One region of the Streptomyces sp. NPDC085931 genome, then DNA from elsewhere that is predicted to be linked to it. Evidence: riboswitches for the same ligand, from Rfam matches in the RefSeq annotation. Region 1 holds a riboswitch; each other region holds the start of a gene.
What was found. A riboswitch is a leader RNA that binds a small molecule or an ion and turns the genes downstream of it on or off. The one in region 1 is predicted to bind cyclic di-AMP.
Positions count from the first base shown of each region.

Region 1 (3,199 bases):
GCTTGGGGACGTTGAGGATCCGGCGCAGCGGCACCGAGTCCTCCGGGTTGGCCAGGACGCGCAGGTAGGCCAGGACGTCCCGGACCTCCTTGCGCTCGTAGAAGCGGACGCCGCCGACGACCTTGTAGGGCAGGCCGACGCGGATGAAGACCTCTTCGAAGACACGGGACTGGGCGTTGGTGCGGTAGAAGACCGCGACGTCGCCCGCCTTCGCCTCGCCGGCGTCCGTGAGGCGGTCTATCTCGTCGGCGACGAACTGGGCCTCGTCGTGCTCGGTGTCGGCGACGTAGCCGGTGATCAGCGCGCCCGCGCCCGCGTTGGTCCACAGGTTCTTGGGGCGGCGGGACTCGTTGCGCTCGATGACCGCGTTGGCGGCGCTGAGGATCGTCTGCGTGGAGCGGTAGTTCTGCTCCAGCAGGATCGTCGTCGCGTTCGGGTAGTCCTCCTCGAACTGGAGGATGTTGCGGATCGTCGCGCCGCGGAAGGCGTAGATCGACTGGTCGGCGTCGCCGACGACGCACAGCTCGGCGGGCGGGATCTCGGCCTCCGGCGGTACGTCCACGGGGTGCTCGGCGGTGCCGACCAGCTCGCGGACCAGGGCGTACTGCGCGTGGTTGGTGTCCTGGTACTCGTCGACCAGGACGTGCCGGAAGCGGCGGCGGTAGTGCTCGGCGACGTCCGGGAAGGCGCGCAGCAGGTTGACCGTGGTCATGATCAGGTCGTCGAAGTCCAGGGCGTTCGCCTCGCGCAGCCGCGACTGGTAGAGGGCGTAGGCCTGGGCGAGGGTCTTCTCGAAGCCGTCGGTGGCCTGGGCGGCGAAGTCCTCCTCGTCGATCAACTCGTTCTTCAGGTTGCTGATCTTGGCGCTGAACGACTTCGGCGGGAAGCGCTTGGGGTCGAGGTCCAGGTCGCGGCAGACCAGGGCCATCAGGCGCTTGGAGTCGGCGGCGTCGTAGATCGAGAAGGAGGACGTGAAGCCGAGCCGCTTGCTCTCGCGGCGGAGGATGCGCACGCAGGCGCTGTGGAACGTCATGACCCACATGGCGTTGGCGCGGGGGCCGACGAGCTGCTCGACGCGCTCCTTCATCTCGCCCGCGGCCTTGTTGGTGAAGGTGATCGCGAGGATCTGGCCGGGGTGGACGTCCCGCTCGGCGAGCAGGTGCGCGATGCGGTGCGTGAGCACGCGGGTCTTTCCGGAGCCGGCGCCGGCCACGATGAGCAGCGGGGAGCCGGAGTGCACGACGGCGGCGCGCTGGTTGTCGTTCAGCCCGTCCAGCAGCGCGGCGGAGTCGATCACGGGGCGGGGGGCGCCGTCCCGGTAGTGGGTGTCCCGGTCCGGCGGCACGTCGAACTTCCCGCCGAACAGATCGTCCGGGATCGACTCCGGAACGTGATCGTCCTCGGGCGGCGGCGGGGGCTCGTCCGCGGGGCCCCGCTGGGCCTGGAGACTCGCCAGGAAGTTGTCGTCAAAGAGGCTGCTCATCGCTCTCCGAGTCTAGGGCGCCCCACTGACAGCCCGCCGCCGCCCCGAGAACATCGCCCCGGAACCGGGCCTTCGTGCCCGGTCGCCGGGCCGCCGTCGCCGTCCGGAATGGCGTGATCACGCCGCGCGACACCGGGCCCGATTCGGGACGACTCAGGACCAATTACCCCCACTCCCTCACGCTCAGCGATGCTCCGACGTAAGGTCACGAAAATGTATCGGGCATATCACCCATCAACCTTCACAGGCGCCACACGAGTTGGCTACGGTGCGACCGGGCCGCATGACCCCCACCGGCGAACGTCGCCGGGCCGCGCGGCCTCCGCCGAGTCCGGTGTGCCGCAGCGGCAGCCGGAGCCGGGGACCCACCGAGAACCTGGGGTGAATCGGCCCGACTCCCTCCCCGGGAAGGCCGTAGGGCAACCCTTCCGAACCACCCGCCCGAACCCGACAGCTAACCCGGTAGGCGGAACCTTGGAAGGAGTCGCCTCCCTTGGCGTCGCACCGTAAGTCGCGTCCTTCGGGCACGCGCGTGGCAGGCATACGGACCCCCGCCCTCGCAACGGCGGCCCTCACCTCCGTCGCCCTGCTGTCCCAGTCGGCCAACGCCGCCCCCGAGGCCGACGGCAAGCCCAGCCTGGAGGAGGTCGAGAAGAAGGTCGACGACCTGTACCGCCAGGCCGAGTCGGCGACCGACAAGTACAACGCGGCCAAGGAGAAGACCGCGAAGCAGCGCAAGCGCGTCGGCACCCTCCTCGACGACGTCGCCGAGCGCACCGAGAAGCTCAACGAGGCCCGCCAGAAGCTCGGTTCCTTCGCCGCCGCCCAGTACCGCACCGGCGCCGCCGCACCGGACACCGCCACGTTCCTGCTCGCGGACACCCCGCAGGACTACGTCGACCAGTCCCAGCTGATGGACCGGATGACCGGCCGCCAGAAGGGCGCGGTCGACGACTACGTCACCCAGCAGTCCGAGACGATGCGCAAGCGCCAGGAGGCCACCGAGAGCCTGCGGACGCTCACCGCGTCGCAGAGCGATCTGAAGACGGCCAAGGCCACCGTCCAGCGCAAGCTCGCCGCCGCCCGCGACCTGCTGTCGCAGCTGACCGCCGAGGAGAAGGCGCGGCTCGCGGCGATCGAGCAGGAGAAGCGGGCGGAGGCCGCCCGCAGGGCCGCCGAGCTGGCCCGCGAGCAGGCCGCGCGGGACAAGGCCCGGGAAGAGGCCGCCCAGCGGCAGGACAGCGCCCCGTCGGGCACCGCCGCGGGCCCCGCCTCCCCGACGTCCCCGGTCCCGGCCGGCTCCTCGTACGCCACCAAGGCGGGCAAGGCGCTGGCCTTCGCCCGCGCCCAGATCGGCAAACCGTACGTGTGGGGCGCCGTCGGCCCCGGCTCCTACGACTGCTCCGGCCTCACCCAGGCCGCGTGGAAGGCCGCCGGGGTCACCCTCCCGCGCACGACCTACGACCAGGTCGACGCCGGCACCACCGTCCCGCTGTCCCGTGCCCAACCCGGTGACCTGGTGTTCTTCTACGACGACATCACCCACGTCGGCCTCTACATCGGCAACGGCATGATGATCCACGCCCCGAAGCCGGGCGCGTACGTGCGCGAGGAGTCGGTCTACTACGACGGCGAGTCGGCCGTCCACAGCGTGGTGCGGCCGGCCTGAGGGGTCCCGTGCGTTTTTGAGGGGCACGCGCGCGTGCCCCTCACCCA
Region 1 covers NZ_JBITSK010000023.1:46,198-49,396, reverse strand. The annotation lists gene pcrA (DNA helicase PcrA) at 1-1,483, opposite strand, end outside; cyclic di-AMP (ydaO/yuaA leader) riboswitch at 1,797-1,969, shown strand; gene ACIGAN_RS33825 (C40 family peptidase) at 1,977-3,152, shown strand.

Region 2 (3,199 bases), on a different contig from region 1:
CACGCTCGACGCGCTCCCGCGGGGCGAGCGGGCGCAGCCGGTGCGCGGACGTCGCGCGCTCGGCGTGCAGCGCCGTGACCGCCCGCGCGCGCTCGCTGTCGCCGCGCGCCACCGCGTCCACGATCGCGCCGTGCTCGGTCCAGGACTCCACCGGATCGGCCGGCACCTCCACCGCGTACATCCAGGCGATCTTGTGGCGCAGCTGGGCGAGCATCGCGATCAGGGCGGGGCTGCCGGAGGCCTGGGCCAGCGTCTCGTGGAACCAGCCGCCCAGGGAGCGCAGGTCGTCGCTGGTGCCCCGGCGGGCGCGCTCCTGGCCCAGCCGGACCAGGCCGCGCAGGACCTTCAGATGGGCCTCGGTGCGGCGCTGGGCGGCCCGGGCGGCGCCGAGCGGCTCCAGCAGCGCGCGCATCTCCAGCAGGTCGGCCGCCTCCTGCTCGGTGGGCTCGGCCACGCACGCGCCCGCGTGCCGCCGGGTCACCACGAAGCCCTCGGCCTCCAGCGTGCGCAGGGCCTCCCGGACGGGGACGCGCGAGACGCCGTAGCGGCGCGCGAGGAGTTCCTCGGTGAGCCGGCTGCCGCGCTCGTGGACACCCGCGACGATGTCGTCCCGGATGGCCGTGCACACCGAGTGCGCGGGAATACGCATGACCCGACCTCCGCTTAATCCCCGTGAAACGTCGACGAGTGACGTGTGTTCCGTGACTCTATTGCAATCAGCCGGAATTTCCGACGGGAGCCCGGAATCCATGGATATTTTTTGGACAGGGGCGTCTGGGGGGCGGGAATACCGAAAGGCCCCGGCTCGGTGAGCCGGGGCCTTTCGGGCGCTGAGCGGGTGGCGTCAGAGGTTCACGCCGTGCGAGCGGAGGTAGGCGAGGGGGTCGATGTCCGAGCCGTACTCGGGGCTCGTGCGCGCCTCGAAGTGCAGGTGCGGGCCGGTCACGTTGCCGGTCGCGCCGGACAGGCCGATCTGCTGGCCGGGGGTGACCTGCTGGCCCACCGAGACGCCGACGGACGACAGGTGGCCGTACTGGGTGTACGTGCCGTCGTTCATCTTGATCACGACCTGGTTGCCGTAGGCGCCGCCCCAGCCGGCCTCGACGACCGTGCCCGCGCCGACGGCGTGGACGGAGGTGCCGGTGGCGGCGTGGAAGTCGATGCCGGTGTGGCTGCCGGAGGACCAGACGGCGCCGCCGGCCTTGTAGCCGGTGGAGACGTAGGAGCCCGGGATCGGGGACACGAAGCTGTTGAGGCGCTTGCGCTCGGCCTCGCGGGCGGCGCGCTCCTTGGCCTCGCGGGCCTTCTCGGCGGCCTCCTTGGCCTTCTTCGCCGCCTCGGCGGCGCGCTCGCGCGCGGCCTCCTCGGCCTTCTTCACGGCGGCGGCCTCCTCGGCCGCCAGCTTCTGCGCGACGGCCTGCGCGTCGATCTGCTGGGCCACCGTGTCGCCCATGGTGATGACGGGGGTGAGGCCGGTCTGCTCGACGGCGGGCTCATCGGCGGCGAAGGCCGGGGCGGCGACGGTGCCGATCACACCGGTGGTGGCGAGCGCCGCGACGCCCGCCGCGCGGGCCGTGCCGCGCTGGATCCTGCTGGGACGGCGATGCTTGCCGGTGGCGCGCGTGAACGCCATGAAGTGGCTGGTCCTTTCCTTCCCTCTCGCCTACCGGGTTAGCTGACGGGTTCGGAGCAGGAAGGTCTCCTACGGACCCCCTCGCGGCTCGCGCGGGCGTCCGATTCACCCCAGGGACTGCGTGGGTCCCCGGCTCCCCTGGCTCGCGCCGTACGGGGACTCGGCGATGACTGTCCGGTGCCGCGGGTGCGGCGCACTGCCTGACGAACAGCCCGGACGAAGCTAAACGGGGCCACTTTCAATTCCCAAACGGATCCGGGCTTTTGTAGCGCATCCCACAGGGCAGACAGGCAACTCCCGCCCCAATTCGGGCATAAAGGAGCCCTGGTGCCTTGGAAGGCAACCAGGGCTCCGTGGCGCGTGTGCCGCTACTCGGCGGCCACGACCGTGACCGCGCCGATGCCCAGGGCCTCCACCGGGGCCTTGATCTGCGCCGCGTCGCCCACCAGGACGGTCACCAGACGGTCCACGGGGAAGGCGCTGACGACCGCCGCCGTGGCCTCCACCGTGCCCGTCGCGGCGAGCCGGCGGTACAGCGTGGCCTGGTAGTCGTCGGGCAGGTGCTGCTCGACCTGGTCGGCCAGCGTGCTCGCGACGGCCGCGGCGGTCTCGTACTTCAGCGGCGCCACTCCGACCAGGTTCTGCACGGCGACGTCCCGCTCGGCGTCGGTCAGCCCCTCGGCGGCGAGGGTGCGCAGCACCGTCCGCAAGTCCTGCAGGGCCGGGCCGGTGTTGGGCGTGTCCACGGACCCGCTGATGGCGAGCATCGAGGCACCGGTGCCGTCGGGCGCGGAGCGCAGCACCTGGGCGAAGGACCGCACGCCGTAGGTGTAGCCCTTCTCCTCGCGCAGGACGCGGTCCAGGCGGGAGGTGAGGGTGCCGCCGAGGCAGTACGTGCCGAGCACCTGCGCGGGCCAGACGCGGTCGTGCCGGTCCGGGCCGATCCGGCCGATCAGCAGCTGCGTCTGGACGGCGCCCGGGCGGTCCACGATGACCACCCGGCCGGTGTCGTCGGCGGTCACCGGCGGCACGGGGCGCGGCTCGGCCGAGGAGCCGGTCCAGGAGCCCAGGGTGTCGCCGAGCAGGGCGTCCAGGTCGATGCCCGTGAGGTCGCCGACCACCACGGCCGTGGCCGTGGCGGGGCGGACGTGCTTCTCGTAGAAGGCGCGCACGGCCGCGGAGTCGATCGCGGCTACCGTCTCCTCGGTGCCCTGCCGGGGCCGCGACATGCGCGAGCCCGCCGGGAACAACTCCTTGGACAGCTCCTTGGCGGCCCGGCGGGAGGGGTTGGCCAGCTCGTGCGGGATCTCGTCGAGGCGGTTGCGGACCAGCCGTTCGACCTCGCTGTCCGCGAACGCGGGCGCCCGGAGGGCGTCGGCGATCAGACCGAGTCCCTTGGCGAGCCGGGAGGCCGGGACCTCCAGGCTGATCCGGACGCCGGGGTGGTCGGCGTGCGCGTCGAGGGTGGCGCCGGCCCGCTCCAGCTCGGCGGCGAACTCCTCGGCGGAGTGCTTGTCGGTGCCTTCCGAGAAGGCCCGCGCCATGATCGTGGCCACGCCGTCGAGG
Region 2 covers NZ_JBITSK010000001.1:714,538-717,736, forward strand. The annotation lists gene ACIGAN_RS03020 (GntR family transcriptional regulator) at 1-649, opposite strand, end outside; gene ACIGAN_RS03025 (M23 family metallopeptidase) at 845-1,633, opposite strand; cyclic di-AMP (ydaO/yuaA leader) riboswitch at 1,646-1,809, opposite strand; gene ACIGAN_RS03030 (M16 family metallopeptidase) at 2,002-3,199, opposite strand, start outside.
Region 2: another riboswitch for cyclic di-AMP. It lies ahead of ACIGAN_RS03025 (M23 family metallopeptidase); the one in region 1 lies ahead of ACIGAN_RS33825 (C40 family peptidase).

Region 3 (3,199 bases), on a different contig from region 1:
ACGTCGTCCCGCTCGGCGCGGACCTGGACTGGCGCCGACTCCTCACCCACCTGCACGACGTCCGCGGTGTGCGGCGCCTCATGGTCGAGGGCGGCGGCCTGATCCACACCCAGCTGCTCACCCAGGGACTCGCCGACGAACTCCAGCTGGTCCTCGCCCCGTTGTTCGTGGGCGACCCCCGCTCCCCTCGCCTCTTCGGCCCCGGCGGCTACCAGGGCGGCCGGCTCCGGCTGCTGGAGACACGACGGATCGAGGACGTCGTCCTCATGCGCTACGCGCCCACCGCCCCGGGCACCGGCGCCCTGCCCGTCGCCGCCGACCACCACTGGCTGGCCCTGGCCTGCGAGCTGGCGGAGCGCTGCCCGCCCTCGGACACGGCGTTCAGCGTGGGCGCGGTGGTGGTCGCGGCCGACGGCACGGAGCTGGCCCGCGGCCACTCCCGCGAGGGGGGCGACCCGGTCGTGCACGCCGAGGAGGCGGCCCTGGCCAGGATCGACCCGGCCGACCCGCGGCTCGCCGGCGCGACGGTCTACAGCAGCCTGGAGCCCTGCGCCCGCCGCGCCTCCCGGCCCACGCCCTGCGTCCGGCTGATCCTCGATGCGGGCGTGCGCCGGGTGGTCACGGCCTGGGGCGAGCCGGACACCTTCGTGGCGGCGGCCGACGGCAGCGGGGTCCTGGCCGCCGCCGGTGCCGACGTCGTCGTCCTGCCGGAACACGCGGAGCGGGCCCGGAAACCCAACCGCCACCTGCTGCCCTGAGCCCTCGGGGACGGGTGTGGCACGAGCTGTCCTGCGCATGGCGTACACTGGAATCACAACGACGCGGGGTGGAGCAGCTCGGTAGCTCGCTGGGCTCATAACCCAGAGGTCGCAGGTTCAAATCCTGTCCCCGCTACTGAAGGCCGAGGGCCGGAATCCGAAAGGGTTCCGGCCCTCGGTGCTTTCCCCGATCCGGCCCTTACGCACAGTGAGCGAACCCTCCCGCTCCGCATAACAACTGACACACTGTCAAAAACCGTTTGCGGCTTGAGAGGCGGCCAACTCGCCCGATTTAAGCCGGTCATGGCAGGTACGTCCGTGCGAAAAAGGTTAATGATCAAGCGGAATCGCTGGAATACACACCGCGCCTCCATTAACGTTCGATAACGCAGCGCGGTCGTCCCAGCCGTCACAGAAGGCGGCTCCGTGCGCACGCGCCGAATCCCGAAAGGGAACCGGGGAACCACCACTTGGGGTGAATCGAGCGGATGCCGCCGTGGAAGCACGGCCGGTATACGCGCGTAGGAGACCTTCCTGCTCCGAACCCGTCAGCTAACCCGGTAGGCGAGAAGGAAGGAAAGGAGTACGCCTACGTGGCGTCCAACCGGCCTGCCCCCGCGGCCCCGTTCGCGACGGACCAGCGCGACACCGAAGTCTTCTACGGCGGTCAGCGCACCGACGAGGGCCCGTTCCAGGAGTGGAACCCCACCGCGGAGTCCATCCGCCCCGTCCGTGGCCGGCATCGCGTCACCAAGCAGCGCGGCGGAGGGCTCGCCCGCAGCTCCACCGTCCTGGGCGTCGGCGTCATAGCCGCCGTGGGCGCCGGCGGCATGGCCAGCGCCCAGACCGGCAAGCCGCCGGTGTCGATCTCCGTGCCGGACCTTCCCTCGGTGGGTTCCCTCATCTCGGACGACGACACCCCCGAAGGCTCCGCCACCCCGCTCAGCGATCTCGCGACGGCCGCCGCGGACACCGACGAGGGCGGTGCCAACGCCGGCGAGGCCCTGCGTGCCCGGATCATGGCCCAGGTCGAGCACCAGCAGGAGCAGATCGAGACCAAGGCCGCCGAGGAGGCCGCGGCCGCCGCCGAGAAGGCCGCCGCCGAGGCCGTCGCGAAGGCGGAGAAGGAGGCCAAGGCCAAGGCCGCCGAGGCCAAGCGGAAGGCCGAGGAAGAGGCCCGCAAGAAGGCCGAGGCCGAGCGGCTCGCCGCCCTCGCCAAGCAGTACACGCTGCCGACCTCCTCGTACACGATCACCTCGTCCTTCGGCCAGGCCGGCGCCTACTGGTCCTCCGGCTATCACACCGGACTCGACTTCGCCGCCCCCACGGGCACGCCGATCAAGGCGGTCCACAGCGGCACCATCACCGAGGCCGGCTGGAACGGCTCGTACGGCTACAAGACCGTCCTCACCCTCGATGACGGCACGGAGATCTGGTACGCGCACCAGTCGTCCATCGGCGTCAGCGTCGGCCAGAAGGTCAGCACGGGCGACGTGATCGGCCGTGTCGGCGCCACCGGCAACGTCACGGGGGCGCATCTGCACCTCGAGGTCCACGCGGCCGGCTCCAGCAGCGGCATCGACCCGATGGCCTGGCTGCGGGACAAGGGACTCAACCCCTGAGCGGCGAACGCCCGTAAGAAGCACCGGCAGCCCTGACGACGACCCCCCGACGTCAGGGCTGCCGGTCGTTCCGTGCCGGGCGGGTGCCGGACGTCAGGACCGGTAGGGGTTGTACGCCGGGTACGCCGCGTGCCGCGCGGGCTGAGGGGCGTGGGCGGCCGGGTGGCCGTAGCCGTAGCCGGTGGGACGGCCGTACGCGCCGGGGACCGGCCAGGGCGGGCGCGTGACCGGCGCCGGCGGGGCCGTGATCCGGGCCGCGTGGTCCAGGGCCGGGCGGGCCGCCTCCCGGCGGCGCCACAGTTCGCCGAGCAGTTCCATCTCCCGTACGGCGAAGTCGGGCCCGGCGCGGCCGCGGCGGGCCCGGTGGCGCAGGAAGGCGAGCGACGTCGCGTACGCCTCGTACCGCGCCACCTCCCGTGCCGCCGCCTTCCCGGCGTGCCGGCGGGCGTACTGGCGGGCGATCCGGCGGGCCCGCATCGAACCGAGCGCGTACGGCTCGGCCGGGGTCAGCCAGCCCGCGGCCGCGTACGCGGGCAGCTCCGTCCGTACGGTGCGCAGCTCCCGCTGCCGGGTCCAGATCACCAGCCACGTCAGCAGCCCGAAGATCGGCACCATGAACGCCGCGTACACGGCGAAGAACCCGTACTCGCCGAACGTCGACGAGCCGTTCCACATCGCGTGCATGCCCATCGCCAGCAGCAGTCCGGCGAGCGGGAAGGCGGCGCGGCGCAGGCGCTGCCGGTCCGCCGCGAGCGCGGCGGCGCCGAAGCCGATGCCGGTCAGGACCGTGAAGAGCGGGTGCGCGAACGGCGACATGAT
Region 3 covers NZ_JBITSK010000020.1:20,942-24,140, reverse strand. The annotation lists gene ACIGAN_RS32080 (dihydrofolate reductase family protein) at 1-758, shown strand, start outside; tRNA gene ACIGAN_RS32075 (tRNA-Met) at 821-894, shown strand; cyclic di-AMP (ydaO/yuaA leader) riboswitch at 1,184-1,340, shown strand; gene ACIGAN_RS32070 (M23 family metallopeptidase) at 1,352-2,380, shown strand; gene ACIGAN_RS32065 (PrsW family intramembrane metalloprotease) at 2,474-3,199, opposite strand, start outside.
Region 3: another riboswitch for cyclic di-AMP. It lies ahead of ACIGAN_RS32070 (M23 family metallopeptidase); the one in region 1 lies ahead of ACIGAN_RS33825 (C40 family peptidase).

Region 4 (3,199 bases), on a different contig from region 1:
AGTGCTCGACGGGGTCGCGGCCGTCCTGCGGTCCGGCCGTCTCCAGGATCTGGCCGGTGACCAGCCGCTCGAACGCCTCGGCCTGCACCCGCACGGCCTCCGGGCCGAGGTCGGCCAGGATGTGCGAGGCGCGCGCGAAGAGGAAGTCGCCGGTGAGGACCGCGACGGAGTTGCCCCAGCGGGTGTTGGCGCTGTCCACCCCGCGGCGCACGGCGGCCTCGTCCATCACGTCGTCGTGGTACAGCGTGGCGAGGTGGGTCAGCTCCACGACCACGGCCGACGGCACGATGCCGGGCGCGTGCCGGTCGCCGAACTGGGCGGCGAGCATCACGAGCAGCGGCCGGAACCGCTTGCCGCCGGCCCGCACCAGATGCTGGGCGGCCTCCGTGATGAAGGGCACCTCACTCTTGGTGGCCTCTAGCAGGCCTTCCTCGACAGCCGCCAGTCCGGCCTGGACATCGGCCTCCAGAGCCTGGTCCCGCACGCTCAGCCCGAACGGCCCGACGTCGGTCACGAGGGGTCTCCTGTCTGCTGGTGTCTGCCGGTGCTTACGCGGATTGTCGATAGGTCGCTGCCATCACTCGGATCAGCGTATCCGGTCACGTTTCGATCACCGCCAGCGCCCATGGTTACAGGCCGGGTGGTATCCGATCACGACCGCTATGTTTTCGATCAGCTCATAAGAACAGACATGTTCCGACTTACCGGGAATTCGCGACCTATGCGAGATTTGCGGCATTAACGAAGCAAATTCCTCTTGCGGGACATTGCGCCCCGGGTCGTGATCAGTGAATTGAATCACTTCGGCCCTTCCCCGGCCCCACCGGGGCACCGGGCGGTTTCGCCTTCCGCCGAAAGCGAGTTGAGGCTTGGCTCGCGCAAAGGATCAAGCGGTCCGATCCCCCCGGACCAAGGTCGAACAGTGCCTGGTGTGACTCCGGTGCTTGTTCCCGGCATGTGCTCTCGCATACGTTCCGGCCCAGTCCGGCGGACCGCCGAATCCTGCCGCCGCCCGGACTCCCCACACACACCGACTCACTCACGCAGGGCAGGAGCGGGGGACCCAGGTAAGTCGCCGGTCCGCACGACAGCGGAACGGCTCGGGGTGAAGCCGCGCACGACAGCAGCACGCCGTGTGCGGCCGGGCACCTCCCGGCCCGAACCCGACAGCTCACCTCGCAGGCGCCGGAGAGGAACATCGCCATGCCCGGACGAGGTAAGCACCGTCGCCCCAGCAGGAACCCGATCACCCGTGGTGTCGTCGCCGTCGGAACCGGCGGAGCGGCACTGACCCTGCCGCTCCTCGGCGCCACGCACGCGAGCGCCGCCGAGCCCCAGAGCGCGCCCGCCGCGCAGACCGTGCCGGCCGCGCAGACCGTGCCGCAGGCGGCCCAGCCCGCCACGTCGCTCACGTACACCGTGGCCAAGGGCGACACGCTGTACGGCATCGCGGAGAAGTACGACGTCTCCGGCGGCTGGAAGCAGCTCTACAAGGCCAACCGCGCCGCCGTCGGCGACGACCCGGCGGTGATCCACGCGGGTCTGAAGCTCAAGGTGGCCACGGCCAAGGCCGCCGCCGAGAAGAAGGCCACGCAGTCGTCCGCCCCGGCCGAGCCGGCCGGTGGCGTGACCCGGGCCACCCCGGCCGCCGCGAAGACCTACGCGAACAACCTCGACGGATGGATCCGCGAGGCGCTCGACATCATGGCCCAGCAGGGCATCCCGGGCTCGTACGACGGCATCTACCGCAACATCATGCGGGAGTCGTCCGGCAACCCGCAGGCGATCAACAACTGGGACTCGAACGCCGCCAAGGGCACCCCGTCCAAGGGCCTGCTCCAGGTCATCGACCCGACCTTCGCCGCCTACCACGTGCCCGGCACCCCCTACGACCCGTACGACCCGGTCGCCAACATCACGGCGGCCTGCAACTACGCGGCCGACCGCTACGGCTCGATCGACAACGTCAACGGCCCGTACTGAGCCGTCCCGCCCAGCAGTCGTTCGAGGACGACGGCGATGCCGTCGTCCTCGTTCGACAGCGTGATCTCGTCGGCCACGGCCTTGAGTTCGGGATGGCCGTTGGCCATCGCGACGCCGTACGCCGCCCAGTCGAACATCGGGATGTCGTTGGGCATGTCACCGAAGGCGATGGTGTCCGCGGGCCGCAGCCCCAGGTGCTCGGCGGCCAGCGCCAGCCCCGTCGCCTTGGTGACACCGCACGGCTGCAGCTCGACCGTGCCCGGCCCCGACATCGTCACCGTCGCCAGTGACCCCACCACCGAGCGGGCCGTCGCCGCCAGTTCGTCGTCCGACAGACAGGGGTGGCGCAGCAGCACCTTGCTGATCGGCTCGCCCCACAGCTCGTCGCGCCGGTCGACCCGCACCGCGGGCAGCGTCGGGTGCGGCATGAGGTAGCCCGGCTCGATGAGCGTGAGCCCGTCGACCCCGTCCTGGTCGACCGCCGCGTACACCTCCCCCACCTCGGCCTCGATCTTCCCGAGGGCCGTCTCGGCCAGCTCCCGGTCGAGCGTGACGGACCACAGCATCCGGTGCGCGCCGGCGTCGTACACCTGCGCGCCCTGCCCGCACACCGCGAGCCCCGTGCACCCCAGGTCGTCCAGGAGCGGCCGCACTCTCGGCGCCGGGCGGCCCGTCACCACGAGGTGCTGGGCACCGGCGTCCGCCACCCGCGCGAGTGCGGCGAGGGACCGGTCGGACAGGGTGTCGTCGCCGCGCAGCAGCGTCCCGTCCAGGTCGGTGGCGATGAGTGAATATGCGAGGGGTGCGGCCATGATCAGAGAATACGGACAACGCGCCCGTTCGTTTCATCGCACGGCGCACGCCGATTGCCGGGCGCACGCCGATTGCCCGGTTGAAGGCCTCTGCACCAGTTGGCAACAACATGGTCCGCTACCTACCCGAGGGGCCGCATCGAGCGGTACCTTCCATGTGTCCAGGGGGACTTGATCGGGGGGTCAGGTTGAGCAGTGGGCGCATCCGCGTGGCCGGGCCCGGGGAGCTCGGCGAGCAGGAGAGGGAGCGCTGGCGCGCGCTGCGCGCCGCCTCAGAGGCACCGCGCAACCCTTTCATGGAACCGGAGTTCACCGAGGCCGTCGGTCTGGTGAGGCCGCGGGCCCGGGTCGCGGTCGTCTACGACGGCCGGGAGCCGGCCGGCTTCCTGCCCCATGAACGGGGC
Region 4 covers NZ_JBITSK010000015.1:158,473-161,671, reverse strand. The annotation lists gene ACIGAN_RS28530 (polyprenyl synthetase family protein) at 1-514, opposite strand, end outside; cyclic di-AMP (ydaO/yuaA leader) riboswitch at 1,019-1,200, shown strand; gene ACIGAN_RS28525 (transglycosylase SLT domain-containing protein) at 1,204-1,983, shown strand; gene ACIGAN_RS28520 (HAD family hydrolase) at 1,947-2,795, opposite strand; gene ACIGAN_RS28515 (GNAT family N-acetyltransferase) at 2,951-3,199, shown strand, end outside.
Region 4: another riboswitch for cyclic di-AMP. It lies ahead of ACIGAN_RS28525 (transglycosylase SLT domain-containing protein); the one in region 1 lies ahead of ACIGAN_RS33825 (C40 family peptidase).